One region of the Megasphaera indica genome, then DNA from elsewhere that is predicted to be linked to it. Evidence: riboswitches for the same ligand, from Rfam matches in the RefSeq annotation. Region 1 holds a riboswitch; each other region holds the start of a gene.

What was found. Region 1 has a riboswitch for S-adenosylmethionine ahead of ACFCTO_RS10320 (methionine ABC transporter ATP-binding protein). Riboswitches for the same ligand answer to the same signal wherever they lie in the genome.
Region 2: another riboswitch for S-adenosylmethionine. It lies ahead of ACFCTO_RS08040 (hypothetical protein); the one in region 1 lies ahead of ACFCTO_RS10320 (methionine ABC transporter ATP-binding protein).
Region 3: another riboswitch for S-adenosylmethionine. It lies ahead of metK (methionine adenosyltransferase); the one in region 1 lies ahead of ACFCTO_RS10320 (methionine ABC transporter ATP-binding protein).
Region 4: another riboswitch for S-adenosylmethionine. It lies ahead of ACFCTO_RS00495 (branched-chain amino acid transport system II carrier protein); the one in region 1 lies ahead of ACFCTO_RS10320 (methionine ABC transporter ATP-binding protein).

The regions. Positions count from the first base shown of each region.
Region 1 is NZ_JBKKJR010000022.1:25,404-33,068, forward strand. Features, by position in the region: gene ACFCTO_RS10295 (RluA family pseudouridine synthase) at 67-948, shown strand; gene fba (class II fructose-1,6-bisphosphate aldolase) at 983-1,948, shown strand; gene rpsT (30S ribosomal protein S20) at 2,039-2,305, shown strand; gene ACFCTO_RS10310 (MATE family efflux transporter) at 2,504-3,865, shown strand; gene ACFCTO_RS10315 (aminopeptidase) at 3,870-5,102, shown strand; SAM riboswitch class I at 5,162-5,259, shown strand; gene ACFCTO_RS10320 (methionine ABC transporter ATP-binding protein) at 5,346-6,389, shown strand; gene ACFCTO_RS10325 (methionine ABC transporter permease) at 6,370-7,023, shown strand; gene ACFCTO_RS10330 (dihydroorotate dehydrogenase) at 7,269-7,665, opposite strand, start outside.
Region 2 is NZ_JBKKJR010000014.1:16,502-24,166, forward strand. Features, by position in the region: gene guaA (glutamine-hydrolyzing GMP synthase) at 1-341, shown strand, start outside; gene ACFCTO_RS08030 (hypothetical protein) at 1,613-1,939, shown strand; gene ACFCTO_RS08035 (PPC domain-containing DNA-binding protein) at 2,164-2,613, shown strand; SAM riboswitch class I at 2,726-2,828, shown strand; gene ACFCTO_RS08040 (hypothetical protein) at 2,932-3,402, shown strand; gene ACFCTO_RS08045 (hypothetical protein) at 3,509-3,724, shown strand; gene ACFCTO_RS08050 (helix-turn-helix domain-containing protein) at 3,776-4,129, opposite strand; gene ACFCTO_RS08055 (DUF739 family protein) at 4,279-4,491, shown strand; gene ACFCTO_RS08060 (hypothetical protein) at 4,523-5,251, shown strand; gene ACFCTO_RS08065 (hypothetical protein) at 5,270-5,737, shown strand; gene ACFCTO_RS08070 (DUF739 family protein) at 5,927-6,160, opposite strand; gene ACFCTO_RS08075 (lactate/malate family dehydrogenase) at 7,323-7,665, shown strand, end outside.
Region 3 is NZ_JBKKJR010000011.1:59,663-67,327, reverse strand. Features, by position in the region: gene priA (replication restart helicase PriA) at 1-1,693, opposite strand, end outside; gene metK (methionine adenosyltransferase) at 1,819-3,009, opposite strand; SAM riboswitch class I at 3,069-3,169, opposite strand; gene ACFCTO_RS07175 (hypothetical protein) at 3,325-4,587, shown strand; gene coaBC (bifunctional phosphopantothenoylcysteine decarboxylase/phosphopantothenate--cysteine ligase CoaBC) at 4,850-6,064, opposite strand; gene rpoZ (DNA-directed RNA polymerase subunit omega) at 6,081-6,290, opposite strand; gene gmk (guanylate kinase) at 6,306-6,920, opposite strand; gene remA (extracellular matrix/biofilm regulator RemA) at 6,928-7,224, opposite strand; gene ACFCTO_RS07150 (YicC/YloC family endoribonuclease) at 7,224-7,665, opposite strand, start outside.
Region 4 is NZ_JBKKJR010000001.1:89,249-96,913, reverse strand. Features, by position in the region: gene ACFCTO_RS00515 (alanine/glycine:cation symporter family protein) at 1-996, opposite strand, end outside; gene ACFCTO_RS00510 (glycerophosphodiester phosphodiesterase) at 998-1,720, opposite strand; gene ACFCTO_RS00505 (NAD(P)-dependent malic enzyme) at 1,965-3,218, opposite strand; gene ACFCTO_RS00500 (aldehyde dehydrogenase family protein) at 3,245-4,657, opposite strand; gene ACFCTO_RS00495 (branched-chain amino acid transport system II carrier protein) at 4,819-6,141, opposite strand; SAM riboswitch class I at 6,238-6,336, opposite strand; gene nth (endonuclease III) at 6,415-7,047, opposite strand; gene larE (ATP-dependent sacrificial sulfur transferase LarE) at 7,049-7,665, opposite strand, start outside.

The sequences.
Region 1 (7,665 bases):
GTATGGATTTATTTATTTTCATTTTGTATAATAGATGTAGACAAAGCCAATATAGGGGAAATGCAAATGATTCATTTTACAGTAGGGACGATCATACGGCCTACATCGTTAGGCGGCGCTTTGAAACATTTCGGCGTTTCGTCGACATTGCGGCGCCGTATCAAGCACAACGGCATCTGTACTATCAACGGCCAGGCCGCCTCGACGCGGGACTTCGTCCATGAAGGCGACGAGATCTGCGTCACCCTTCCGGAAAAGAACCCCTTCCCGCCACAGGACATACCCATTGGCATCGTCTATGAAGACGACTACCTCATGGTCATCGACAAGCCTGCAGGTCTCCTGATGCATCCCACATCAGCCGTACGGGACGGGACACTGGCCAACGCCGTCGCCTATCATTACGAACAGACGGGGCAGCACTGTTCCTACCACCCCATGCACCGCCTGGATAAGAATACGTCCGGTCTCTGTATGGTCGCCAAGGAACCGCAGATCCAATACGCTTTCGATAAGCAGGACTTGGGCTATAAGCGCTTGTACTTAGCTATCTGTGAGGGACGATACCCGTCGCGGGTCACAACTGTACACGCCCCCATCGGAAGATGTCCCGATAGCATCATCACCCGCTGTGTCCGCCTCGACGGCAAGCCGGCCTGGTCCGATTTCACCTGCCTCGCAGCTGGCAAGGACTACAGCCTGCTCCAAGTTGTCCTGCACACGGGCCGGACCCATCAGATACGGGTCCACAGCAGTTACCTGGGCTATCCCCTGGCCGGCGATGACCTCTACGGCGGTTCGCGCCGCTTCATCGGCCGCCAGGCCCTGCACGCCTACTGTCTCCAGTTCACTCATCCCATGAGCCACCGCTTCATCACCGTTAATTCCCGGCTGCCTGAAGATATGGACGCCCTCGTCCGACGGGCCGGCTGGAATTATATATATTAACCATTTTTACGTATTATGTAGGAGGAATGTAAACATGCCATTAATTGGAACTACAGAAATGTTTAAAAAAGCCTATGAAGGCCACTATGCTATCGGTGCATTCAACATCAACAACATGGAAATCGTCCAGGGCGTTACCCAGGCCGCTGCTGAATTGAACTCGCCGATCATCCTTCAGGCTTCGGCCGGTGCCCGCAAATACGCTAAACCGCCGTATTTGAAACATCTCGTAGAAGCAGCTTTGGAAGATCATGATCTCCCCATCGCCCTTCACCTCGACCACGGCGCTGACTTTGAAACCTGCAAAGACTGCATCGACGGCGGTTTCACTTCCGTCATGATCGACGGCTCGAAACATTCTTTCGAAGACAATATCGCCCTCACGAAAAAAGTCGTTGAATACGCACACGCTCACGGCGTCGTCGTCGAAGGCGAACTCGGCCAGCTGGCCGGCATCGAAGACGATGTCAAAGTCGCTGCCCACGAAGCTCACTACACGCGTCCGGAAGAAGTCGAAGAATTCGTATCCCGCACGGGCGTCGACTCCCTGGCCATCGCTATCGGCACCAGCCACGGCGCTTTCAAATTCACTCCGGAACAGTGCACGCGCAACGCTGACGGCGTCCTCGTACCGCCGACACTCCGCTTCGACATCCTCGAAGAAGTCTCCAAACGCCTGCCGGGCTTTCCGATCGTCCTCCACGGCGCATCTTCGGTCGTACCGGAATATGTCAAGATCATCAACGAAAACGGCGGCAACCTGGCTGACGCTATCGGCATCCCGGAAGACCAGCTCCGCAAAGCAGCTTCCATGGCTGTCTGCAAAATCAACATCGACTCCGACCTCCGTCTCGGCCTGACTGCCGGCATCCGTCAGCACATGACACAGCATCCGGAACATTTCGACCCGCGCCAGTACCTCGCCGACGGCCGTCAGTTCGTCCATGACATCGTCGCTCACAAGATCAAATGTGTCCTCGGCTCGGAAGGCAAAGCTTAATCGCATGTCTTGTAAAAAAGGTATTGCTTTTTTCTGCGCCATATGGTAAAATTTCTTCTAGTGTTCTTGTAAATTAGGGAGGTGAATCCATTGCCGCAGATTAAATCCAATATCAAAACGATGGAAAAAGACGCAGCTCGCCACGCAGCTAACTCTCAGGTTAAATCTTCTGTTCATACCGCTATCCGCCGTACGACCGAAGCTATCGCCGCTGGTGACGCTGAAGCTGTTAAAAAAGCATTCGATAAAGCTAGCAGCGTAATCGACAGCGCCGCACAGAAAGGCGTTCTCCATAAAAACACTGCAGCTCGTAAAAAATCCCGTTTGGCTTCCAAAGTCAATGCTATGGGTAAATAAGTTCGACTGAAAAGGGGGACTGGCGCATGAAGGTTTCGGCCATCATGCACGGTCCCTTTTTCTGTACAGTTTGAGGTTTGATGTTTGAAGAAGGCCTTTAAATTTAAAGCCATCCGCTAACAACTAACTGCTAGCCACTAACAACTTTAAAGGGCTTGTCGTTGTGCGACAAGCCCTTTTTCATACAAGGAGGATATCATGTTCCCCCATTGGTTCCAATTACGCCATTTCCTGGCCCTGTTCTTTCCCCTGCTCCTGACCCAGATGGCCCAGGTCGGGACGTCCGTCTTCAGTTCTATCTTCAGCGGTCAGGCCGGGACGATTGACCTGGCCGGGGTCGCCGTAGCCGTCAACATCTGGTATCCCGTCTTTGCCGGCCTGTGCGGCATCTTCTTCGGCATCTCGCCGATCATCGCCCAGCTCCGGGGCGCTCAGAAGACCGAGGAAATCCCGACGTACATCATGCAGAGCCTCTACTTGAGCCTGGGCTTTACGGCCGTCATTTTCCTGGCCGGCGCCTTTCTGCTGCCGCCCTTTCTCGACTTCATGGGCCTCGACGCACCGGTCCGCTACATCGCCTGGGAATACCTCAAGGCCCTGGCCCTGGGGCTGGTCCCCATCTGCCTGCAGGCGACGATGCGCTACATCGTCGACGCCCACGGCAAGACCCACGTTTCCATGGCCATCTTAGTGACCAACCTGGTCCTGACGATCATCCTCTTCCGCCTGCTCATCTTCGGCGCCGGCCCCATTCCGGCTATGGGCGGTATCGGTACAGGCTATGCCATCACCATCGCGTCGTGGCTGTCCTTCCTGCTCTTCGTGGGCGTCCTGCAGTGGATGGAGCCCTTCCGCTCTTACCATCTCTGGAGCCGCCTGCGGCCTTTCAGCTGGTACCATGGCTATCATCAGCTGGAGCTGGGCATTCCCATCTTCATCGCCGTCTTCTGCGAAACGAGCCTGTTCTCCATCGTCGGCCTGCTCATGGCCGAATTCGGCACCTTATACCTGGCGGCCAACCAGGCGGCCATCAGTTTCTCGACCCTGACCTATACCCTGCCCTGGAGCATCAGCCTGACGGCGACTATCGTCATCGGCTACGAAGTCGGCGCCCGCAACTACGCCGCTGCCCGGCAGTATGCCGTGCTCTGCCAGATGACGGCCTTCACCATCGCCATCGCCCTCATCGTCGTGACTTACCACTTTGTCGATCATATCGCCGCCATCTTCACGAGCGATGCCGAAACGTTCTGGGCCATCCGCATGTTCATCTTCTACGCCGTCGCCTTTTCCTTCTTCGATGCCGCCGGCACGCCGGTCCAGGGCATCCTGCGCGGCTATAAGGACGTCAAGATCATCACTTACGTCGCTTTCGTGACCTACTGGCTCATCAGCATCCCCATGGGCTATGCCATGGCCCACGTCACATCCTACGGGCCCTATGGCTACTGGATCAGCCTCATCATCAGCCTGGCCATCAATGCCAGCGCCCTGAACTGGCGCCTGTGGAAGCACACGGCCTGGAAAGTCCCTGTCCTATCCTCATCTACTAAGGAGTGATTTTATGCCAACTACCAAACAATTAACGGCTTATGCCCGCGTCCTCTTGCAGAAGGGCCTGAATCTCCAGAAAGGTCAGACCCTGGTCATCAATGCCCCTGTCGAATCGCACGACTTCGTCGCCCTCCTGACGAAAGAGGCCTATACGGCCGGCGCCGCCCAGGTCGTCTGCAACTGGCGGTCTGACGACATGGCCCGCCTGCGCTACGAACACGAAGATTTGCAGTATTTCGAGTCCCTGCCGGACTGGCGCCGCGATTTCAGCCTCTATTATTACCATAAGAAAGCGGCCTTCCTCAGCCTCATCTCGGCGAATCCGTACCTCATGGACGGCATCGACACCCATAAAATCTTTGCCCAGCAGAAAGCCCAGAATGAAGCCTTGAAGGAATACATCGACGGCATGATGGCCTCGAAGACGACGTGGCTCGTCGCTGCCGTCCCCAGTGCCGTCTGGGCCAAACTGCTCTATCCGGACCTCGACGCAGCCGCCGCTTACGAAGCCTTGTGGAAGCAAATCCTCCAGTCGTCCCGTGCCGACGGTGCCGATGCCCTGGCCGATTGGGACGCCCATCTGGCCGAATTGAAGAAGCGCCGGACCTGGATGACGGACCAGCATTTCACCAGCCTGCACTATACGAACGGCCTGGGAACGGACCTGACTATCGGCCTGCCGGCCGGTCATATCTGGCAGGGCGGCATGGAAGAAACGGCGGACCACCTGCTGTTCAATGCCAACATCCCGACGGAAGAAATCTATTCGGCCCCCAAGGCAGATGCGGTCAACGGCACGGTCTACAGCACCAAGCCCCTGGTCTATAACGGCAACCTCATCGACAAATTCCACCTGACCTTCAAAGACGGCAAAGTCATCGACGCTGCCGCCGAAACGGGCGAAGACGTCCTGAAGAAACTCATCGCTATCGACGACGGCGCCTGCTGCCTCGGCGAAGTAGCCCTCATCCCCTATCACTCGCCCATTTCCCTGTCGGGCATCCTCTTCTATGAAACGCTCTTCGACGAAAACGCCTCGTGCCACCTGGCCCTGGGCGCATCGTACCCGACCTGCCTGGCTGGCGGTGCCGATATGGACAAAGACGCTGTTGCCGCAGCCGGCCTCAACGACTCCATGATCCACGTCGACTTCATGGTCGGTTCGCCGGACCTGACCATCACCGGGACCAGGGCCGACGGCACGACGGTGCCGGTCTTTACCGATGGCGACTGGGCGCAATAACGATTTTCCATTGACAATCCCGGCCATCCGTGCTATTATAAGACGCAACAACCATATACCCTTCATCCAGAGCAGCTGAGGGACTGGCCCGATGACGCTGCGGCAACCCCCTATCGGGAAGGTGCCAATTCCAACGGAACATTCCGACAGATGAAATGAAACCGTATATACGGCCGTCATCTGCATGACGGCCTTTTTTGTGGTTGCTTTCTCTAGTTACGCCTATTTTGAGGAGTTGATACTGTGATTACACTGAAAAATATTACCAAGACCTACGGCGGCGCCGCACAGGTCCAGGCCCTGAAAGGCATCAACCTGACCATCGACGACGGCGAGATCTTCGGTATCATCGGCAAGAGCGGTGCCGGCAAATCGACGCTGGTCCGCTGCATCAATATGTTAGAAAAACCGACGAGCGGCCAGGTCATCATCGACGACAAGGATTTGACCAAGATGAATGAATCCCAGCTGCGGGCAGAACGCAAGAACATCGGCATGATTTTCCAGCACTTCAATCTCTTATCATCCCGTACGGTTGCCGAAAACATTGCCTTCCCGCTGGAACTCATCGGCGCTTCCAAAGACGTCATCGAAAAGAAAGTCGCTTCCCTCCTCGACCTGGTCGGTCTCAGTGACCGGGCCGGCAACTATCCGTCCCAGCTCTCGGGCGGCCAGAAACAGCGCGTCGGCATCGCCCGTGCCCTGGCCAGCGACCCGAAAATCCTGCTCTGCGACGAAGCCACATCGGCCCTGGACCCGCAGACGACGAAGTCCATCCTGGAACTGCTCCAGGACATCAATAAACGCCTGGGCATCACCATCGTCGTCATCACCCATGAAATGGCCGTCGTCAAGGAAATCTGCCATCGCGTCGCCGTCATCGAAAGCGGCGTCATCAAGGAAATGGGCCGCGTCGTCGACATCTTCACCAATCCTCAGTCCCAGACCATGAAAGATTTCGTCACGTCCATCATCAACATGGAACTGCCGGCAGGCATCAAGAACCTGGGCGTCACCGACCAGCCGTCGCCGGACCGCTACATGCTCGTCCGCCTGCGCTTCAAAGGCGCTGCGACCAGCGACCCCGTCGTCGCCGACATCGTCCGCAAATTCAACGTCGAAGTCAGCGTCCTCTACGGCAACATCGACTACATCCAGGATGAACCGTTCGGCTACCTCATCGTCGTCATCATGGGCGATATGGAAACACAGGCCAAGGCATTCTCGTACATCAAAACATTACCGATTGGAAGTGAGGTTTTAGGTTATGTCCCAAGAAATCATTAAGTTAATGCTCCAAGGCATTGAAGAAACGTTCTACATGGTCGCCGTCGCCACGGTCATTGGCGGTATCATCGGCATTCCCCTGGGTATCACCCTGGTCACGACCAGCAAGGGCCATATCCTGGAAAACCGCTTCATCAATCAAATCCTTGGCACGATCGTCAACATCATCCGTTCCATCCCGTTCATCATCCTCATGGTCGCCATCATCCCGCTGACGCGTCTCATTGCCGGCACGTCCATCGGTACGACGGCAGCCTGCGTCCCCTTGACCATCGTTGCTATCCCCTTCCTGAGCCGTCTCGTCGAAACGTCCATCCGCGACGTCGACTTCGGTCTCGTCGAAGCGGCCGAATCCATGGGGGCTACGCCGTTCCAGATTATCCGCAAGGTCCTCATTCCCGAAGCCTTGCCGACAATCATCAATAACATCACCGTCCTCATCGTCAACCTCATCGGGGCATCGGCCATGGCCGGCGCCATCGGCGGCGGCGGCCTCGGGGACATCGCCATCCGCTATGGCTACCAACGATTCCGTCCCGACGTCATGCTGGCGACGATCATCATCCTCATCGTCGTCGTCAACGTCATCCAGGCCGGCGGCGACTTCGCATCACGAAAAAAGAATAAGAAATAAATAATAGAAAAAAGGAGCTGTTGCACATGCGACAGCTCCTTTTTTCTGTAGGGGCGCCCCGTGGGGCGCCCGTCCACGCAAATGGGTATATAAATGTCTTGGCGTATATCCAGGGCAGCTCGTGAATGGGATTCCCACAACGGGCCGCCCTTTGGGACGGCCCCTACAAAGCGGTCCATGGGACCGCGGCTAACTGCTGACGGCTGACCGCTGACTGCTGACTGCTAATCCCTAGCCACGAACCACTAACCACGAATCTCCAATGCCCCTACAATATCCTGTATATGTTCGATGCCTTCTTCTCGGCAATACTGGTCCAGGCCTTCGGCGATGGTTTCAACGGCTCTGGGGTCGACGAAGTTATGGGCGCCGACGGCGACGGCACTGGCACCGGCCAGCATGAATTCGACGGCGTCCTGCCAGGTCGATATGCCGCCCAGGCCGAGGATGGGGATGGATACGGCCTGAGCCGTCTGCCATACCATGCGCAGGGCGACGGGCTTGACAGCCGGGCCGGACAGGCCGCCGGTGATATTGCCCAGCAAGGGGCGGCGGGTCTTGATGTCGATGGCCATACCCGTCAGGGTATTGATGAGCGATACGGCATCGGCACCGGCCGCTTCGACGGCTTTAGCCATGACC
Region 2 (7,665 bases), on a different contig from region 1:
TGGGTGAAATCACCAAAGAAAAACTGGCCATCCTCCGCGATGCCGATGCCATCTTCCGCGAAGAAATCGCCAATGCCGGCATGCAGCGCGATATCAACCAGTACTTCGCCGTCCTGACCAATAACCGCTCTGTCGGCGTCATGGGCGACTTCCGTACCTATGACTACACCTTGGCCCTGCGCGGCGTCACCACGACTGACTTCATGACGGCTGACTGGGCGCGTATCCCATACGACGTCCTCGATAAAATTTCCAGCCGCATCGTAAACGAAGTAGACCACATCAACCGCATCGTGTACGACATCACCAGTAAACCACCCGCAACGATTGAATGGGAATAGTTGCAAATTGCCTCACAAATCGCTTAACCAAGCCGTTTGTGAGGCTTTCTTTTTTTCAAAAGTTCCAAAAGTGTACCAAAAAATTAAAAAAAACTTTTTTGGGGGCCTATTTTTGCCAAATTTCTCGAACAAAAAAAGTGCATTTTTATACGTATGAAATAAAATGGTTACAAAAGCCGAGTAGATTTGCAATGTAAAAATATACACGGCCAACGGCCTTGTGCGTAGGGGCTGCCCCAGACAAGGCGGCCCGCTGTGAGATTTAAATATAGCCTGTTCTGATATAATGGCAGGTCTTTATGAATTTGAAATGGACAAAGCAAACAGGCGCTGTCTTCGCGTGACAGCGCCTGTTATACTAGATTTTTGATGATTGAATTTTTCAAGTAGACGGCAATGTCTGCCTGTGATATACTGAATCCGAGGTTTTGCCTAAAACGGTAGGCGGTTGGTCCCTTGCTTTTCCCGGAGGGACTTTGTGTGCCCCTCCAATCCAAATGGAAAGGAGGGGAGGACAATGACTTTAACGGTGGATCTGTTTATCAGTATACTATCTTTCGGTATGGCCGCATTTGCAATTGGTTATGCCCTAGGTCAGAGTTCAAATAAAACACAAAAATAGCCGCCAGAGACCCCCATCTTAAGCGACTATTTTTGTTGACTTATCGGGGCCAACCGTCTATCGGCAGGACCTCTTTTCATGTCTATTATAACGTCATTTATTTATCTTCGTCAAGCGGATACTATGTGATGGATTTAGGCAGTTAGCCTTTACTGTACAGTTGTGGAGTCGGACTCATATGCGGCTTAGCCGCGAGATACTCAAATCGTATTACGAATATGTGCCACTCGTCATAAATTCCGGCTATGCACAAAATTCATGCGGCCTTTTTGGCCCGTCAGGCGCCGACCATAAGAAGGCGCCTGACGGTTGCCAAAACGGACAGTTGTGGCTGTCCGCCTTTATCAGGATGGCCCCTACAGAATCGTAGCCAGGCGATGAAAAAGGAACGTCGGTTACCGATTACAAAAAAATATACACGGCCAACGGCCTTGTGCGTAGGGGCCGACCCGGACAGGGCGGCCCGCTGTGAGATTCAAACATAGCCTATTCTGATATAATGGTAAGTCTTTACGAATCACGAATCACATGACGTGTCATTAATTCTGAATTTACAAACTTCCTTTGCAGGACTTTATAAGTTTTTTGTAGAATCTATATAGCATATCTTGAGATTGAGAGGTAAGCTTTTTTAAGGAGGATGAGGCATATGATGAAACGAATTGTAAGTATGTTGCTATTTACTGGAACTTTATTGATAGGAAATACAGTGTTTGCCTTTTATGCAGATGAAAGCTCTGCTGTTAATCTTGGGATGGTTCAATCCTATAGCCGTTCAGCAATCAACGTTATTGATGATGACGGCACGGCGTATACTTTTGTTTATGATAATAGGCCTCATTCGGACTTAGGTTTTTGGAAACTTGAAAGCGAAGACCAGTGGCATCAATGGGAATTCGGCTTGCAACAACAATCTCACATGGAACAATTGGCTAGCTGTGGTTTCTATGCGTTGAAGACTCTTGGAAAATTGTAAGCGCTTGTGAAACGGGAAGGGCGTTATTATGAAGAAATTACTTATTTTCACTCATCCTTCGGGAATGTGTGGATTGAGCTTTGGTGTGGAGAATGGTAAAATCGTTTCGATTACAGCCTATATGGATCAATAGAGAGGGTACTCTACAAACGAACTAACAAGTCTCTTTTCTGGTGCCGGTCTTACAGTGGCAGTAGGTTATGATGTTACAGGAGGAATGACGTATGGATTATCGCAAATTTGGTGAAACTTATTATATTCGGATGGACAAGGGGGATGAAATCATCAGCACGATTCTGGGAATTTGTCAGAAAGAACAGATTGCATCGGCCATTTTTTCGGGCATCGGCGGGTGCCGTTCGGCAGAAATACAGACGTTCATCCCAGAAACGGGCAGTTTTGAAGTTCAAGAGCTGAAGGGGATGCTGGAGCTGGTTTCGTTGACAGGCAATATCGTCAGCGATGATGATGGAACTTATTTTCATCATACTCACGCTGCTTTTTCTTATAAACAGGATGGGGAACATCACGTTGCGGCAGGGCACATCAAATCGATAGAAGTACTGTACACGGCAGAAATCGAATTGCGCCCCGTTATAGGAGGACGGATTCGGCGGAAATATGACCCAGAAACGGGGACCGGCTTTTGGGATTTCGGGCCAGAAACGGATTAAGCTGGCCACTGTCTTGTACCTCCCGATGGTCGGCACTTCTGAGGATATTTTCACTTTATACCTAATAGTGTACTATTTGAGTAAACATTTTATATGTTTGATGAATGAATATCAATCATCCAGAGCAGTTGAGGGACTGGCCCTATGATGCTGCGGCAACCTCCGTGGGGACGGAAGGTGCCAATTCCAGCGGGAGTTTTCCCGGCAGATGAGCGAGAAATGGAAGGGATTTTGCGCGTCATCTGTAGCTGATGGCGCGCTTTTTTTATGGCTTTGTCATCGGCACGTCTTTATTTATTTTGTAAAAGGGGTGTTCGTATGAGTAACGAAGTATCTGCACAGGCCGTCAACCGGTCGGGCCTGTTGCGAAGCGAAGACTGGTGGGCCGTATGGCTCGGATTATTTATCGTCGTCCTCGGTGCCGGACAGATCTGGCACGTCGATTTGCTCGGCTGGGCTGCTAAGTTCGGTGTCTGGATTATCGTCTGGTTCATTTACCATCTCAATGACCCGCGGGCAGCCGTCGCATCCGGGGCTGGCAAGGTTTCCAAACGGGAAATCTGGGAACGCTTCCCGAAATTCATCATTGGCTTCGTCCTGGCCCTGGTCGTCATTTTTGCAGCTGGCTGCAGCCGGGCATCGTCGACGCTGCGAAAGCCGGCGCCGGACAGGCTAACCTCCTGCGGGCCGTCTTCTTTGGCCTCTGCTTCTTCTCTATCGGCCTGGTCACGAATGTACGCAAGCTCTGGAAATCCGGCCTGGGCCGTGTCATCGGCGTCTATGCCGTAGCCCTCGTCGGCTTCATCATCTGGGTCGGCCTGTTCATTTCTTACATCTTCTATCACGGCATTGTTCCGCCGACATTATAACTTCATCATAGAAAGGATTGATTGCTATGGCATCGCGAATCACTTCTGCCGCTTCGACGGCTGACGAATATTACTACAACCAAACCGTAACCCCGACAGACGCTGCGACCCATACGGGCCAGCTCGAACGGGATGCAGACGAATATTTCCCCTTGCAGCCCATCGAAAAGAAACTCTGTGCCTATTCCCTGGGATTGGGCCTGATGGCCTTGTTCATCGTCATCTTTGAAGTCTTCGGCTGAGGCTTATTATGGAAAAAGGGCTTGTCGCATGTGCGATAAGCCCTTTTTTATTTATTTTTCGTTGTCGAGATTTTTGAAGCGGACGAAGTCGAGGACGGCCTTCTTATTGGCATCGTCTAAGGTACGGTAGAGGGATAACAGCTGGGTTTCGTCAGGCGAGAGCGTACTGGTCAGGGAATCCGTGTCCGGTTCCATGCGCACGTCGTACCCCATGAGCCAGGATTCGGAGACATGGAGGGCACGGGCTATGAGCATGACATTGGTTTGTTTTGCTTTCCAACGTCCATTTATGTAGGAACTGATGATACCGCGGGTCAGGCCGGTTTTGCGGGCCAGGTCTACAGCGCGCATTTGACGGTATTCAAGGGCTTGTTTCAGGCGTTTTCCAAAAATATTATTTTCCATGGGGTAACCTCCTTTTTCTTCCACAAGTATACAATAAACGTTTAGAAATCTCAACATTTTGTGCAAAAAGCCTTGACGATAGGCTGTTTTTATAGTACTATTTTTTTGTGAAGAAAAGTACAGATTTCAAATCAAAAAAGGAGGACCCTATGACGTATGATTATTCTAAACTCTACGGCCGCATGGCAGAGATGGGCATTACCCGTGAAGAATTGGCAAGACAGTTGGAAATAAGCCGCTCTACGCTGTATTCTAAGCTGACTTCGCGGACTGAGTTCACGCAGGATGAAATCCGTAGATGTGTAGAGATTTTACGTCTGGATGTACGCGATTTGTCACTGTATTTTTTTAAGACTAAATAGTTTCGATACCAAATCAACAGGAGGGAAAAAGATGCTGAAAAAATGGATTTCCACAGGTGTATTTCTATTGTGCCTGATGTGCAGCCCTATGGCTTTTGCCTATGTCGATGATGCCGGTGTCATGAACCAGTTCGACTATGACAATGCGACACCCCTTTGGGATTACATCAATGCCAATGGTTATCGTTTCTATGGACAAAGCTCGATGGATGACCAGTACATCAAGACCGATAACAGCATGTTCATCACCATCAGCCGCGGCGGCTTCTTGGGCGATTTTTACAGTTATCCTGCTGGGACGCTGACACAGTTGATTTTCTTGAAGCCCGGCCCGATGACCGATAAGGGCATCCAGGTAGGTGACAAGGCGGAAAAGGTCATCAAAGTGTATGGGCAGGCATATCCTGCTGACCGGAAAGACGTGTACAGTCATGATCCGAATACCGGGTTCTGGGTACAGGGGACGAGTAATTACAAGACGAACTATGGCGACCAGCAGAAATTCCACTATATGGTCCTTACCTATTATGACCGCCAAGGTCATCACCTGCATTTTCTGGCCGATAAACATTCGGAACGCATCAAAGCCATCATTTACTGGAAAGGCCGGCCTAATTTAGGAGAAACGACGTATGCGCAAGGTATCATGTATGGGCTGTCGAACTTAGGACTGACGCGGTTCGTTTTAGAAAGTGAAATGAAAGAACATCCGTTGAAATCAGGATGGCGCGCTATAACCGATGCTTGGCACGGGATTTAAGATAAGGAGGAATTTGCTATGAAATGTTATAATCATCCGGACCGGGATGCAGTAGGGACGTGTGTGGATTGTGGAAAGGGATTGTGCCAGGAATGTATGGACCTTTGGACCATTCCAGTCTGTACGGATTGCAATTTGAAGCGCTGGCAGGCCACGAAGCATGAGGTATTCAAAGAATTTGCCATTACAGCGGTCTTCGCCATCATCGGTCTTGTCTTTGCGTTCCATGGATATAATGGGCTGTTCAACGCCATCGCAGTCATTTGGATGATGGCCGGAGTTTATCCGGGCTGGAAGATGCTGACCCGGATTACGCCGAATGTTTTCTTGATATTGCCGCTCATCGGCTGGGTCTTATACTTTTTCGTAAAATTCTTTATAGCCATGCTGATTGGCTGGATTTGCCTGCCTGTCCGGCTGTTTAAGAATATACGGACCTTGAAAGAGGCCAAAAAGGTAGAAATGGCGGCGGCTTCATTAAAATAAATGCAGCTTAGGGGACTATCGCATGAAGGCTGGTTCCATCGTGCGAAGTCCCGTTCTCTTTAAAGGTTGTAGTACGGAGTTTGTAGAAGAGAGCTTTAAATTAAAAAAACATTTACGAAAAACTACAAACTGTAAACTTAATGCTCAAAAAAGGCTGTCTTTGTGCAACAGCCTTTTTTTGCATGTGTGTTAAATTTGCAGAACCGTGAAGAAATAGTGGGCTATTTCTTCTGGCGGGATGTGGAGTACAGATACGATTTTTCGGATTTCATCCTGCGTGAAGTCACTTTGGGAACGCAGTTTCTTGGCGAGTGATTCAGGACTGATGGAGATTCTTCTGGCCAATGCTGGAATTGTCAGTGAACGGCTTGTCATGAGGTCTTGTAAGGCGCTGTAATCGTAGATGTCGTTTCTTTGTTTCATGAGAGCTCCTCCTTCCATGTTTTCTTTTTTTTTGCGCCTTACAAGGAAACCGCCTGCGGCCAGGGAACAAGGGCGGCGTAGCCGTGCTATTTACCCTTGTTCCCTGGCCGCAGGTGGTTAGGCTCTTAAGCAAAAAAAATTCCGTTAGGTCTTTTTATTTTCGTTAGGACTCTTTTCGGCCGGCGCACGTTAGTGCGTACGGCCGCGATTTTTTTAGGCAATTGTTAACCCCATCTCGATGAGATTATGGTCATGTATCATTCGTTATCTCATACAGGCGATAGGAAAAGAACACAGGCCGAAAAAAATCATGGCCAGTGGTCTTGTGTGTAGCGGCCAAAGCCTCCCATGTTAAGGGGAGGGGGACCACGAAGTGGTGGAGGGGTTCTTTACGGCAGCCCGCCAGAGAGAGTTCATCACATCTCATTCGAGTATAACGGCAGGTTTTTACGAGCTACAAGCCATTTGTCATGAAAACTGGGTATACACAGGCTTTACGGCGGGACGGCTTTTATCCGTCCCCTACGGAATCGCAATCAGGCGATAGAAATGAACGAAGGTCCCAGACGGGGCATTTTTTACGAGCCGAGGGTCACTCGAGGCGATGTCGTTATTCTGAATATGTTGCCGCAAAGCGGCATCTGAGTCCGAGGCGGCCTGCGAACTGCGGTCTGCGACCGGCGGGGCCGTCGGCCCCGAAATTCGATGAACGACTTTACGCCTGGCCGTCAGGACTCTATCAAAGTTAAAAGGACTAGCGCATGAAGGTTTCGGCCATATCATGTGCTAGTCCTTTTTTTGAGGAGATAATCGGATTTTACCGCGTCTTATATCCCTGGTATTTGTCTTTTAACGTAGTTCGGCGAATCTTTGCCGTAAGCCGCGATGAAGTCGTTGATTCCCTGGCGGACTGTAGCGTCCCAGCGGGGGCTTTGGACGGCTTGGGCTTGTCATGATTCCTGGCCTCCTGTACCGTAGTTGACATTTTTACATACTGCATTATAGGCCCGGATTTTTTTGGATTTGTATAAAGTATGAAATAAATAGGTAAAATTGAGAGCCTAGGGATTGTTGTAATTACAACGGACAAAGAGGGTGTTTTTTTGATATAATATATAAATAGACTTTTTCTATATGCTATAGTGAACAGGAGGCGTTTTGTATGGCTTTTAAGAAACGTGTGGTAGGGGTCATCGGCTTAGGTCATGTCGGGGCTCATGTAGCTTTTATTTTAGGGGTCCTCGGGATTGCCGATGAAGTCAAGTTATGCGAAGTGAAGTCGGAAAAACTGGTCAGTGAACGGCAGGATATGATGGATGCCGTCATGTTCATGCCTCATCGTGTCAATTACACGATTGCCAGCTATGAAGAATTGGCAGACTGCGACGTCATCGTCAATGCTATCGGCGACATTACGCTCTGCGCATCGGGGAACCGCGACGATGAAATGCATTTCACTGTGCCTCAGGTCGCTGATTATATCCCCAAGGTCATGGCCGGCGGTT
Region 3 (7,665 bases), on a different contig from region 1:
ACGGCAGGAGTTCGTGGAGCTGCTGTTCCACTTTTTCCGTGCCGCTGCCAAAGAATTTGATGTATTTGCTGCCACATGACGGACAGACCGTCGGCACGGGCTTTTCGGCATCGCAGTAATGGCAGCGCAGGTGGGCGGCCTGACGATGGTAGACCATGGCCACGTCGCACGTATCGCATTTGACGACGTAGCCGCACTTGCGGCACATGACGAATGTCGAGAAGCCGCGGCGGTTGAGAAGGATGATAGCCTGCTGCCGGGCTGCCAGTGTCTCTTCCAGGAGATTCAACAAGCAATCGGAAACGACGCGGTAGTTCCCGCGGGCTAATTCATCGCGCATGTCGACGACCTGGACCGAAGGCAGGGGCCGCTGGCCGACGCGCTCTGTCAGCTCGACCAGGACATAATCGCCCTGCAGGGCCTTATAGTAGTCGCCCAGCGCCGGCGTGGCACTGCCAAGAATTACGGGGCAGCCGTAGTACGCAGCCCGCTGGCGGGCCACGGCGACGGCATGATAGCGCGGCGCTTCGTCCTGCTTATACGAACTGTCATGGGCTTCGTCGACGATGAACAGCCCGATGGACTGGGCCGCCGTAAAGACAGCCGACCGGGCGCCGATACAGATATGACTCGTCCCGTTCTGCATGCGCAGCCAGTTGTTGCGCTTCTCACCCTGGGAAAGCTGGCTGTGCATGACGACGACATCGTCGCCGAAGCGGCGCAGGAAACGGCGGACAATTTGCCCGGTCAGGGCGATTTCCGGCACTAAAACGACGACCTGCCGGCCTTCTTTCAGGACCTGGCTGGCCAGCTGCATGTAGACTTCGGTCTTGCCACTGCCGGTGATACCGTGGAGGACGTAGGTTTTTCCTTGTTCATCGCTTCCGATAACTTTAACTGCCTGGCGTTGTTCCGGTGTCAGCGTAAAGGGAGCATCTCCAGAAAGGGTCGGCAGGATATTCGTCGTCCTGGCCGGCCGCTGGCTCCAGCGGGCCAGGCCTGTCGCACAGAGACGGCGCATGAGGTCGCGGCTGTAGCCCTGGCCCTGCCAATAGGAAACGGCCCCTTCCCCCTTCTCTTTCAAGGCCTTGAGCAGTTCCTGCTGGCGCCGCCGGCCGTGGAGGATGTCTTCGTCATCATCGTGGACGAAGGAAAGCCAGTCTTCCATCTTGTCGGCAATCTGGTTCTTGTAATAAGTCCGGCTGGTCAGGACCTGGCGGGCCAGGGCCGTTTCGACGAGGTCCCTGCCGAAGCGGCGGACAAGGCTGCCCTTTTCACGGCTCCCCTTGTCGGCGACATAGGCCTGGAGCTGCCGCCCTTCAGGATTTACAGGCGCAGCCGGGCCGACGGACAAGAGTTCCTGGCGGACCAAGCCCTTCTTGTCGATCATGAACAGGCGCAGGGCTTCGGAAAGGTTGCAGACATAGTAGTCGCGGATCCAGATGGCCGTGCGGATCATTTCTTCCTGGAAGCCGGTCTGCGTCGAAAGCAGGCCTTCGACGGGCTTCAGCGTGAAATCGGCCGGTTCGTCCAGCTGTTCATGGAGGGCGACGACGATGCCCTCTTCCCGGCGATGACCAAAGGGCACGAGGACGCGGCTGCCGACGCGGACGGCCAGACCATCGGGAACGGTATAGGAAAAAGTCTGCTGCAGCCGTTTCGCCGTCGTATTGATGATGATTTCAGCAATCAAAAGGACACCTCCTTTGTATGGGGCTGTCGCACTAAAAAACTACAAACTGCAAACTCAACACCCAAAAAGAGGCTGTCTTAATGGGACAGCCTCTTTTCTGGATGTTCAGTTTATCGAACCGCCTCTTATAAGCCGGCTTCTTTGCGGAGCGTTTCGGCTTTGTCTGTCTTTTCCCAAGGCAGGTCGAGGTCGTTGCGGCCGAAGTGGCCATAGGCAGCAGTCTGTTTGTAAATCGGGCGCTGCAAGTCGAGCATGGCGATGATGCCAGCCGGACGAAGGTCGAAGTTCTTTTCGATGAGTTCGACAATCTTTTCGTTCGGGACTTTGCCCGTACCGAAGGTTTCGACGTGGATGGAAACCGGGCGGGCCACGCCGATGGCATAAGCCAGCTGGATTTCGCATTTATCGGCCAGGCCGGCAGCGACGACGTTCTTGGCGACGTAACGGGCTGCATAAGCGGCCGAGCGGTCGACTTTTGTGGGGTCCTTGCCGGAGAAAGCACCGCCGCCATGACGAGCCATGCCGCCATAGGTATCGACGATGATCTTACGGCCTGTGAGGCCCGAATCGCCCTGAGGACCGCCGATGACGAAACGGCCAGTCGGATTGATGAAGAGTTTCGTCTTGTCGTCGAACAAGCCTTCCGGCAGTTCCGGTTTGATGACGAATTCGAGGAGGTCGCTTTCGATCTGTTCGCGGCCGACTTCGGGGCTGTGCTGTGCCGAAATGACGATTGTATCGATGCGGACCGGTTTGCCGTCTTCATATTCGACAGTGACCTGGGTCTTGCCATCGGGACGGAGATACGGCAGTGTGCCGTCTTTGCGGACTTTGGCCAGGCGGCGTGCCAGGCGGTGTGCCAGGGAAATCGGCAGCGGCATGTAGTCGTCCGTTTCGTTGGTAGCATAGCCGAACATCATGCCCTGGTCGCCAGCGCCGATAGTATCGAACTTATCCGTATTGCCTTCTTTCTTTTCCAAGGCATCGTCGACGCCCATAGCGATGTCCGGGGACTGTTCGTCCAGGGAAACGAGGACGCCGCATGTGTCGCAGTCAAAACCATATTTAGCGCGGGTATAGCCGATGTCACGAATCGTTTCGCGGACGATGTGCGGGATATCGACGTAGCACGTCGTAGAAATTTCACCGACGACATGTACCATACCAGTCGTTACCAGGGTTTCGCAGGCAACACGAGCGTTTTTATCTTTTGCGAGAATGGCATCCAAAATGCTGTCCGAAATCTGGTCAGCCATTTTATCGGGATGGCCTTCGGTGACGGATTCGGATGTAAAGAATTCACGATTTTTTGCCATGAGTGATCCTCCTTAAAAAAAATTCCCCTCATCCATGACTTCATGAGAGGGGCTTCTAATCCCCATCTGCCAGTATATCACTGCTGGAATTAGCACCTTTCATAGCTGAAGGTTGCTGCGACATCACAGGGCCAGTCCCTCCGTCGTCTCTTGATGGTTCTTTATTTGGTTTGCTCATCCATTATAATTCAAGTCCGCCTATTTTGCAAGTGTTTTTTATGCCTAAAAAACATTGTCTACTAGACGTTGCCCTGTCTACTAGACGTTGCCCTATAGGCAGGGTTATAATGGAGAAGATAGAAAGGATGATTAGATATGACCAAATTGCGGCCTAGAGATATATTCTTCAACGACCCTTATTTTGATTATGCAACCTGCAGCAAGCCCGGCGACCTGCGGCTGGCCAAGCGGGTAGAAGTATTCGGCAAATGGTACAAGACCCCGAGCCTGGTGACGACCCTTCTTTCCCAGGAACGGCTGACCTTCAGCCGCCACACCGGCACAGACCAGGAAGACGCCTTGGTACTGCGCATCTACGAACGGACGGCCGACCGGCTGCTCATCAATACGTATTATACGTCCAAACAGAACCCGGAAGAAATCTACGCCGGCACGATCCACCTCGAACGCTACGATATGGCGCAGACTATGGAATCTTTTTCCTATATGGGCATCATCGACCTGCTCATGCTCCAGACGGACAGTCAGATTCTCGGCTTGACCGACGTCTTTGAAGACGTGCAGATGGCCAAGCACGCGGCAGCCCATGCCCTGGGCATCTATCTCATGGCCATCTGCGACCAGCCCTGGTCCGACGAAGCCGTCACTGGCGGCCAGGAAACGCCGGCCATGATGATGGGCAAAGAAAAAGAAGAACTTCAGCAGCTGCGGGAAGAAAAAGCCCAGATGGACGCCGACCGGGAAGAACTCCTGCGCCTGCGCCTGGAAGCCAAGAACCGCACGGCCGTCCTTTCTGAACTGGAACGGCTGCGCCAGGAACTCGATGCGGAACGGACGGGCCGCGAACAGGACCGCAAACAGTACGAAGACCGCATCCGCAAGCAGGAACAGTATATCGAAAAGATAAAGGAAACGGCATCCAACCAGATTGCCGAACTCCTGGCCCTGCGCAAGGAACTCAACAAGCGCCAGGTGCGGCCGGATCTGACCAAAGGGCAGGCGCCGCGGAAAGTGACGCCCCAGGAAGCGTCGCGTTCCGTCCGGGACCCGGAAGACCGCGGCCTGGACCTGCCCTCCTTCATGACCCAGCGCGATTATACGCGCCAGCTGGACCGCTTCCTCACGGGCCGTCAGATAGCCCTGGCCGGCGGCGATCCCGACTGGCAGCGCCGCATCCAGCGCCGTTTCGGTGCCGTCCTCCTCATCAGCGGCCAGCCGGGCGATGACCGGATGCTGAAAGAAGCGTCCCTCTTAGTCGTCAACCTGGAAGACGGCAAGACGCCCCTCGTCCGCTGGGCCATTACGGAAGCCAAAGAAAATAACTGCCCCATCCTCTCCGTCGGCCCGACCAACCTCAACGGCTTTGCCAAAGCCATCGTAGGGCGGGTTAGTGGTTAGTGGCTCGTGGTTCGTGATTAAAAAAACATACTATTAAGCCCTATTAAGCCCGAATGGGCTATGATCGAATATCACAGCGGGACGCCTTCCAGGCGTCCCCTACGCACAAGGCCACGGGCCGTGTATTTTTTTGTGATCGGCCCATAGTTTGTAAAGACACTTTTAAAGTTAAATTCATTTGCTAACTGCTAACAGCTAGCTGCTGACTGCTAAAAAGGACTGTCGCACATGCGACAGTCCTTTTTCTGCAAACTCCCTGCTATCAACTATTCTTTTTCGCCATAATGGCAGCCGCGCGGGCTACGATGATGGCAGCGAGTTCGTCTTTATCCATTTTTTCCAATTTTTCCATAGAGCCGTCCGGGAAAAGCAGGGTGGCGATGTTGGTCGTCCCTTTGAAGCCGGCTCCTTCGGCACTGACGTCGTTGGCGACGAGCATGTCGAGGTTCTTCTTCTTGAGCTTCTTCGTGCCGTATTCGATGACGTTCGTCGTTTCGGCAGCAAAGCCGACCAGGGTCTGATGGGTCTTGCGCTGGCCCAGGCCATAGAGGATATCCGGGTTCTTGGCCATTTCGATGGTCAGGGTATCGTCGTTTTTCTTGATCTTGTTTTCCGCCGGATGGGCCGAACGGTAATCGGCGACAGCTGCGGCTTTGATGACCAGGTCGCAGTCGTCATAATAGGAATCGACGGCAGCTTTCATGTCACGCGTACTGCCGACATCGATGCGGCGGGCCAGGCCGACAGGTGTCTTGAGGTTATCCGTCGTCCCGGCGACGAGGGTGACTTCAGCACCGGCCATAACGGCAGCCTTGGCGATGGCAAAGCCCATGCGGCCGCTGGAATGATTGCCGATGAAGCGGACCGGGTCGATAGGTTCCCGCGTGCCACCAGCCGTGACGATGACCTTCTTCCCTTTCAGGAGGTCATTGCGGCAGGCCAGGAGCTCGATGTAGTCGACGATGGTATCCGGTTCGGGCAGGCGGCCGACGCCGTCGATGCCGCAGGCCAGATGACCGCTGTCGGGAGCGATGAAATGATAGCCGAATTTCTTCAGCTTGGCCATATTGTCCTGAGTAATGGGATTGAGATACATGTTGGTATTCATGGCCGGTGCGATGAGGACCGGTGCCGTCGTAGCCATGACCGTCGTCGACAGCATGTCGTCGGCAATGCCGTTGGCGACTTTGCCAATGATGTCGGCCGTCGCCGGTGCGATGACGAAGACGTCGGCCCAGCGGGCCAAGGCGATGTGTTCTACGTTGAATTCAGGCACATCGTCGAACATGGATACGGCAACGGGATTGCCGGAAATTTCCCGCATCGTCAAGGGCGTGATCAGTTTCGTCGCATGGTCGGTCATGATGCATTTGACTTCGGCCCCCCGCTTGCGGAGCTGGCTGGCAATAGAAGCCGCCTTGAAGGCCGCAATGCCGCCAGTGATTCCTAAGACAATCTTTTTCTTTTCCAAGCTCATGGAAAACACCTCCGTGTTATTTAATGCCGTCACGCGGTGCTTCATACGTGATCTTGCCCTGGTCGATTTCTTCCATGGCAATGGAAACTACTTTCGTCGTATCGACGTCGACGAGGGGTTCGTCGCCATCGGTAAGCTGGCGGGCCCGTTTGGCAGCCAGCGTAACCAGCGTATATTTGCTGTCCACTTTAGTCATCAGGGATTCAAGAGTCGGTTTAATTAACATAGTTCATCTCTCCTATTATTTGTACAATTCTTTCGTATGGGCGATGCGATGGGCATTGCGCGTCACTTTACACTGTTCGGCTTTCAAGATAGAAGCCGCTTCGTCGACGGCCTTATCCAAATCGTCGTTGACGATGACATAATCATAGCGGTCGATCCAGTCCAGTTCTTCCCGGGCCTTGGCCAGGCGGCCGGCGATGACGTCGTCCGAATCGGTCTGGCGGCCGCGGAGGCGTTTTTCCAACACAGCCCGGCTGGGCGGTACGATGTAGATGAAGACGCCCTGGGGATACCGTTCTTTGACCTGCATGGCTCCCTGGATGTCGATTTCCAGCATGACATGCTTGCCTTCTTCCAACATCTGGTAGACGTACTTCTTGGGCGTGCCGTAGTAATGGTCGTAGACCTTGGCGTGTTCCAGGAAGGCATCTTCTGCCAGGAGCTGCTCGAACCGCGCGTTATCGGCAAAATAATAATTGACGCCGTCTACTTCCCCGGGCCGGGGATCACGGGTCGTCATGGAAATGGAATACTGGATATTGGGGAACTGTTCCCGCAGAGCAGAACAGATAGTCCCCTTGCCGGCTCCGGACGGGCCGGACACGACGATGAGCAATCCGGAATCATTCATAGCATTACTACTCCTTTTCTGTTTCCCCGTCGTCAGCGGCATCTTCCCAGAAGGAATCGCTGCCGGCGGGAACGATGCGGTGAGAAATCGTCTCGGGCTGTAAGGCCGACAAGATGATCCAGCCGTTGTCCATGACCAGGACCGACCGGGTCTTGCGGCCAAAAGTCGCATCGATGAGGGTATTCCCATCACGGGCATCCTGGACGAGGCGCTTGATGGGCGCCGACTCAGGACTGATGATGGCCACGACTTTGTCGCCCATGACGACATTGCCGAAGCCGATATTTAATAAGTTGAAATTCATCATTCGATATTCTGCACCTGTTCGCGTATCTTTTCGATTTCATTCTTGAGCTGCAGGACCGCTTCGGTCACGGCCAGGTCGCCGGCCTTGGAGCCGATGGTGTTAGTCTCGCGGTTCATTTCCTGGATGAGGAAATCGAGCTTGCGCCCTACTTCGCCGGGACTTTGCAGCATGGCGTGCAGCTGGTTCAAGTGGCTGCGGAAGCGGACGACTTCTTCGGTGAAATCGACTTTATCCGAATAGATGGCCACTTCCTGCAAGAGCCGGTCTTCATCGGGAACGGCGGCCTGGACCTTATCCATGAGGGCCAGGATTTTCTTTTCCAGCCGTTCTTCATAGGCCTGGACGATGATTTCCTTGCGGCTGGCAATGGATTCGACGAGGGCTGCCATCTTATCGGCCCGGCTGAGGAGATCCCGGCTGATATTGGCCCCTTCCCGT
Region 4 (7,665 bases), on a different contig from region 1:
GGAGTTCTGCATATCTGTAACGCCGACGACAAGGGCCGTAATGCTGCAGATGACGATAGTGTCGACAAAGACTTCTGTAACGCCTGTAATCCCTTCATCAACGGGATGCGGCACGATGGAGCAGCCGTGAGCAAACGGGGCTGTACCTTCCCCAGCTTCATTGGAATACATACCGCGGGCAATCCCGTACTGCATAGCCTTGGCAATGACATAGCCGCCCGTGCCGCCGGCAACGGAATCAAAAGACCAGGCCTGGGTAAGGATTTCGGCGAATACATGCGGCAACTGCTGGATATTCAATAAGACGACCAACAGACCAATGACGATATAAAAGATAGACATGGTAGGAACGAGGTTCATGGCCAGATTAGCCAGCCGTTTCAAGCCGCCCAAAGTGATACATAAAAGCAAGATGATGAGAACGACACCGGTCATGTACGTCGGAACCCCATAGTTGGAATAAAGGATACCGGAAATCGTATTCGATTGCACCAAGTTAGCCCCCATCATCTTCGTGCACATCAGCACGGCGATGACGACACCGAGCCAAGGCATTTTAAGGCCATCGCGGATGTAATACATAGGCCCGCTGAGGAGATTGCCATTTTCATCTTTGCCCCGGTACATCTGGGATAAAACGATTTCACCGTATTTCAAAGCCATGCCGAAAAAGGCAGCTACCCACATCCAGAAAACGGCACCCATGCCGCCAGAGAGGATTGCCGTAGCTACGCCTACGACATTACCGCCGCCGACGTTGCCAGCTAAAGTAACCATCATAGCCTTGAAGGTAGAAATAGAACCATTGCCTTTATCTTCATGACGGGATTTATAAGAATCAATGAGGGTCAGGCGGATAATGAAGCCAAAATGACGGACCTGGATGAATCCATTAGAAATGGTATACAAAATCCCTAAAGCCAGTAAAACGAAGACCAGCCATCTCCCCCATAACCAGGAATCAATCAATTGGATAATCGCTTCTAAATTTTCCATGTCAATCTCCTTCCAAGATGCGCTTTACCATATCTGGGAAATTCCCAATGACACAATCGACACCATAATCACGCAGCTGCTTGACGCTGGCTTCATCATTGACGGTAAACGTATTGATTTCAATATGATGGGATTTGATTTCGGCTACCGTTTCGGCGGTCAAACTGCCATAATAGGGATGATAACATTGAACGCCAACGCTTTCTGTATAAGCTCCAGGGTTGATAAGCCACGTTTCTGTCAGCAATCCATACTTCAAGTCCGGCGCTAAGGCTTTCATCCGTAAGACACTTTCATGATTGAAACTAGAAATAATGACTTTTTCTTCTAAATGATAGCGCTGCAAAACGGGCCATACCTTGGCTTCAATTCCCGGATAAGGATAAACGCCGGTCTTCAATTCAATATTCGTCACCAAGGGAGTCCCGGAAACCCACTGGCAATATTCATCAAAAGTCGGGGTTGTCTGGAATCCTACTTCATCTGAATAGATATACGAAGCATCGAGTTTCCGCAGCTCATCCAGCGTATAATCGCGGACGTAGCCGGTACCATTCGTCGTCCTGTCGACTCGTTCATCATGGATGACTACGAGCTCTCCATCTTTGGTCAGCTGTACATCCATTTCAATTCCATCGGCCCCACATTCTAAGGCCTTGCGGAAAGCGAGCATCGTATTTTCTGGATACTTGCCGCTAAATCCGCGATGCGCAAAATTTTTCATGAAAAAACCTCCTAGTAATAATTCTGTGTCCATTATAGAGTATATCTGCTCGACGAATCAAGAAAAACTTTTCATGATATAATTTACAATATTTCACAAATTATAATATTTATATCATTTTTTACAATAAATAAAAACAGGTCATTGCATGATAATAAAAAAATTTATGCAATGACCTGTTTTACAGTAATGTTATTTTTCAGCTTGCAATCTCACCGAGCCACGAACTAATAACTGCTAGCCCCTACCCATGGATCAAGTCGAGCATGGCGTGGAGTTTGTCGATAGTGTCTGCCGCTTCCTGGCGGACTTCTTCTGGGTCACGGGTGATGCGGGCGACGCCGCTTTCCATGGCAGCTTTGGCGACGGCTGCGGCGACGGCCGGAGCGACGCGTTTGTCGAAGGCGTCGGGGATGACGTGGTCTTCGGCCAGTTCGTCATCGCCGACCAGGGAGGCGATGGCGTAAGACGCAGCCAGTTTCATGTCTTCGTTGATGCTGCGGGCCCGGACGGCCAGGGCGCCGCGGAAGATACCCGGGAAGACCATGACGTTATTGATCTGATTCGGTGCATCCGACCGGCCAGTACCGACGACTTTGGCACCGGCCTCTTTGGCAGAGGCGTAGTCCGTTTCCGGGATGGGGTTGGCCATGGCGAAGACGACGGCATCGTCGGCCATGGACTGGATGATGTCTTTAGTGAAGATGTGCGGTGCCGATACGCCTAGGAGGAGGTCGGCCCCTTTGACGGCATCAGCCAGGGTCCCGTGGGCATGGGACGGATTGGTCAGTGATGCCAGTTCCGCCTGGACCGGGTTCAGGCCTTCCATGCCAGCGTAGAGAATTCCCGGACGGTCGACCATGGTGACGTTCCGAGCTCCGGCGCGGACCAGGAGGCGGCCGATGGAAGCGCCGGCAGCCCCTGCCCCATTAATGACGATACGGGCTGTCTTCAAGTCCTTATGGACATAGCGGAAGGCACCGATGACGCCGGCCAGGGCGGCAATGGCCGTACCGTGCTGGTCATCATGGAAGACAGGGATATCCATTTCTTTTTTCAAGGTCTGTTCGATTTCATAGCATTTCGGCGAGGCAATGTCTTCCAGGTTGATACCGGCGAAAGACGGCTGCAGGCGCTTCACGGTTTCGATGAATTCTTTTGGGTCCTTTGTATCCAGGCAGATAGGAACGGCATTGACGCCGCCAAAGACCTTGAAGAGAATGGACTTCCCTTCCATGACCGGCATGGCAGCTTCCGGGCCGATGTCGCCCAGGCCGAGGACGCGGGTCCCGTCCGATACGACGGCGATCATATTGCCACGGCAGGTCAAGTCGAAAGACAAATCCGGGTCCTTAGTGATTTCCCGGCACGGCTGGGCAACGCCAGGCGTATAAAGAATACTCAGGTCGTCGTGGGTCTTGAGGACTTCCCGGGGAATGGTTTCAATAACGCCGTGTTTGCCGCGGCGGATTTTCATGGCTTCTTCATCGAAATTCATGACGCTAAAACTCCTCCTATAACTGTTTATGCATTAAAAATGGCCTGGGGTTCTGTAAATTCCAACATCCCATCTTTGCCGCCTTCGCGACCGATACCACTGTCCTTAAAGCCGCCGAAAGGCGCTGTGACGTCGCGCGGGCTGTCGTTGACGTAGACGTTGCCCGACAAAACGGCTGCTGCCACCTTCGAGGCTTCTTCCTTGTCCGGTCCCCAGACGGCAGCGTTGAGGCCATAAGGCGTATCGTTGGCAATGGCCAGGGCTTCGTCGACGGTATCATAAGCGATGACGCTGAGGACGGGGCCGAAGATTTCTTCGCGGGCAATGGTCATGTCATTGGTTACGTCCGTAAAGATGACGGGCTTGACATAGTAACCGTGGTCCGGCGCATCCGGACGGCCGCCAGCCAGAAGTGTCGCCCCTTCTTCCAGGCCCTTGGCGATGTAGGCATCGACGGTCTGCCACTGGTCATACGATGCGACAGGACCGATTTTCGTCGTTTCCAGAGCCGGGTCGCCTACAGTATATTCCGGCAGTATCTTCAACATGAGCTGTTCAATCTGTTCCTTGTCGTCCCGCGGGATGAGCAGGCGCGACAGAGCCGTACAGGTCTGGCCACTGTTGAGGAAAATGGAATTGAAGCACATGCGGATAGCCTTTTCGTAGTCTGCCCCCTTCAAGAGGACAAAAGGCGATTTGCCGCCCAATTCCATGCTAATGCGCTTCATCGACCCCAGGGCGCGCTGGGATACCTTGATGCCGGCTGCCGTCGACCCCGTAAAGGATACCATGGCGATATTCGGGTCGTCGCAGATGGCATTGCCAACCTGGCTGCCCCGGCCGGCGACGAGATTGAAGACGCCTTTGGGGAAACCGGCCCGGTCAAAGGCTTCGGCCAGGTAGTACGCCGTCACCGGCGTATGCTGGCTCGGCTTGAGGACGACCGTCGCCCCGACGAGCAGGGCCGGTACGACTTTCTGGATAATCTGCCCTAAAGGATAATTCCACGGCGTGATACAGCCGATGACGCCCAAAGGCCGGCGGTAGACGACGGATTGGGACAGATGTTCGACCAGTGGCAATTCCGGTGCCAAGTCGATATACGACTGGGTCCGCACGAACTGGTAGCCAATATGGTTGGTCCTGGCAAAGGCTACAGGCGCCCCTAATTCCTTGACGACGGCGTCGACGAACTGCGGTTCCAATCTAATCATCTGGACCAGCAGGTTCTTCATGAAGGTGATGCGGTCTTCCAGCGGCATAGCCGACCAGGCCGGGAAAGCTTTGGCAGCCGCCTGGGCAGCGGCAGCGACATCATCGGCACCAGCCGCGGCGACAGTGGCGAAGATTTCTTTCGTCGCCGGATTTTCTACGTCAATATATTGGCCAGACAAGGGCGCCACCCACTGGCCATCGATATATAGTTTTTTCAAATCCATGAAATTACCCCCTTTTACTCGAGATTATTCTTTAATTATAGAGATAAGTCATTGATTATGCAAGTCGGGAAAAAAATAGACTGCCTAAAAGGCAGTCTATTTTTAGTGGCTAGTAGGGGCGCCCACGTGGCGCCCCTACAGACTCCATACCACAAACTATCTTATTTCGCTTCGGCTTCTACGGGTTCTGAGGCGGATACGAAATGGCCGATGATGGAGCCACCGATGAGGCCGATGATGAAGGGCACGATCCAGCCGAAACCGTATGTGGACAGGGGCGTAGCGGCGACGATGGCTTTAGCAAAGCCCAGGCTGCTCAGGCCCGGCAGGGATTCCAAAAGGGCGAAGATCGTGACCAGGTAGACAGAGCCCTTGTAAGCACCGTTATTGGGCATGAAGCGGCCGATGATGCCCAAGACCAGGAGGGCCAGGCACGGCGGATAGCAGACGCCGAAAATCCAGCCGATGTAGGTGACGATACCGTCGACGCCGAGGAGGGCCGTCAGGGCCGACAAGATGCAGCAGGCGACGGCGACTTGTTTATAGCTGATGCGGTTGCCCGTAGCCGTGCTGGTGAATTCGGCAACGGCGGCAATCTGACCGATGGCTGTCGTCAGGCAGGCCAGGACGACGGCGATGCCCATGGGAACCATGACCCACGTGCCGACGCGCTGGATGATGGCGACCAGGAGTTCCGCACGGCCGATGTTCTGCGCATAGTCACCACTGACACAGGCGCCCATGTAGAGCAGGCTGCCGTAGATAATGAGCAGCAGGACGAAGGAAACGATGCCGCAGTAGATGAGCACTTTATTGCGCTGGCCGACGGTCGTATAGCCCTTGCCGTAAATGGAGCTGATGAAGACAGCGGCCATGATGAAGCTGACCAGGACGTCGCCCGTATTATAGCCGCCGAGGAAGGCATTGACGAAGGGATGGTCCACAGCCGGAGCGACGGGCGTCCCCAGTGGATTGAAGATGCCGACGAAGGCGACGATGACCAGGATTAGGGCCAGGAGCGGCGTCAGGTATTTGCCCATGCGGTCCATGACGTTGTTCTGGTCGGCAACGAAGAAGAAGCTGATGACGAAATAGGCGATGACCAGCGGGATGAACGGTGCTGCCGGCAGGTTGCCCTGGATGCCGAGCTGGATGGCCGTCGCACACGTACGGGGAATGGAAACGAAGGTACAGACCAGCATGAGGGCTGCCAGGAGGACGTTATACGTATTCTTCCCTACCCGTTCAGTAATGGAGTGGACGTCGCCGTTGAGGCCGATGACGATGAGCGTGAAGATAGGAAGAAAAATACCCGAAAGGGTCAGGCCAGCCAGGCCGGACAGGAAATCGCTGCCGCTGTTCAAACCGAGCTGGGGCGGGAAAATCAAATTGCCGGCGCCAAAATAGGTGGCAAAGAAGGCGAATCCCAGGATGAGCACATCCAGCCCCCGGATAGCCTTGCCGCCAGAAGAGTTGTTGTTCATGAAAATACCCCCTAAGAATGATTGAATGATGTGAAAATAAGTACATAATACGCCAAAAGAAAAGAGGCGCTGCCTCCAAGCTGCGCCTCAGTCATAATGATATCTTTCAGGAATAGCCTGTAGGAATTGGCACCTTACCGTAGGCAGGTTGCCGCAGCGTCATCGGGCCCGTCCCTCAGCTGCTCTCGATATAACTTATGAAATTTGTCTGTATTGGTGTTATTTTATAAAATTTTTAACGACTTGTCAATGTATTTATTTTGATTTAACGTTTTACTTCTGACAACTGGGACAAAGGTCAGCCAAAAAGCAGTTATCGCATAAAGGCTTGCGGGCTTTGCAGACCCGGCGGCCATGCCAGATGAGCCAATGATGGGCCCGGCTCCACCATTCCTTGGGAATGGCCTTCTGCAGGCCCTTTTCGACTTCCAGCGGCGTCGTCCCTTGGGCCAGCTGCAGACGGTTGGACACGCGGAAGACGTGGGTATCAACAGCAATGGCCGGCGTATTGAACAAGATACTGACCAGGACATTGGCCGTCTTGCGGCCGACGCCGGGCAGTTTCACCAGCTCATCGAAAGTCTGCGGCACTTGGCCATGATATTTTTCACAAAGGATGGCACAGTTGGCCAGGATATTCTTGGCCTTGCTGCGATAGAGGCCGCAGGTCCGTATCTTTTCTTCCAGTCCCGCCGTCCCCAGGGTCAGCATCTTTTCCGGCGTGTTATATTCCGGGAACATGCCGGCCGTCACGATATTGACCCGTTCGTCCGTACATTGGGCCGACAAGATGACGGCAATCATCAATTCAAAAGGAGAATTATAGTGCAGAGCCGGTTTCATGATACCGTACTGGTCCTGGAACCGCTGCAGCATTTCATCTTTTATTTTCTTTGAAATAGCCATATCACTTTACTTCCTCATCAGTATGGATTACGTCGTTCAGGCTGCCCATTTCATAGCCGCCCAAATCGAGGGTGACGTACGTAAAGCCCGTATCCTTGATGGCCCGGACGATTTCCTCCCGATGGGCCAGGACCGACGGGATTTCATCGACGGCGACTTCGATGCGGGCTACATCGCCGTGATAGCGGACGCGCAGGGAGCCCTGGACGTAAGGCGCTACGGCGGCTTCGGCCGCATCGATCTGAGCCAGGCGGTGCGGCGTCAGTTCCACGCCATACGGGACGCGGCTGGCCAGGCAGGCGGCACTCTGCTTATTCCAGGTCTGGAGGCCGAATTCCTTCGACAAAGCCCGGATATCCGCCTTGGCCAGGCCCGCTTCGATCATCGGGCTGCGGACGGCGTCGGATAATTCCTGCAGGGCTTTCATACCCGGCCGGTAATCACCGAGGTCATCGACATTCCCCCCGTCGACGACCCACTGATAGCCTTCGGCCTTGGCCAGGGCCACGAGCGACGTAAAGCGTATTTTCTTGCAGATATAGCAGCGATCTGGCGGATTCTGGACGAAGTCCGGGTCCTCGAATTCCGTCGAATGGACCAGGCGGTGTTCGACGCCGA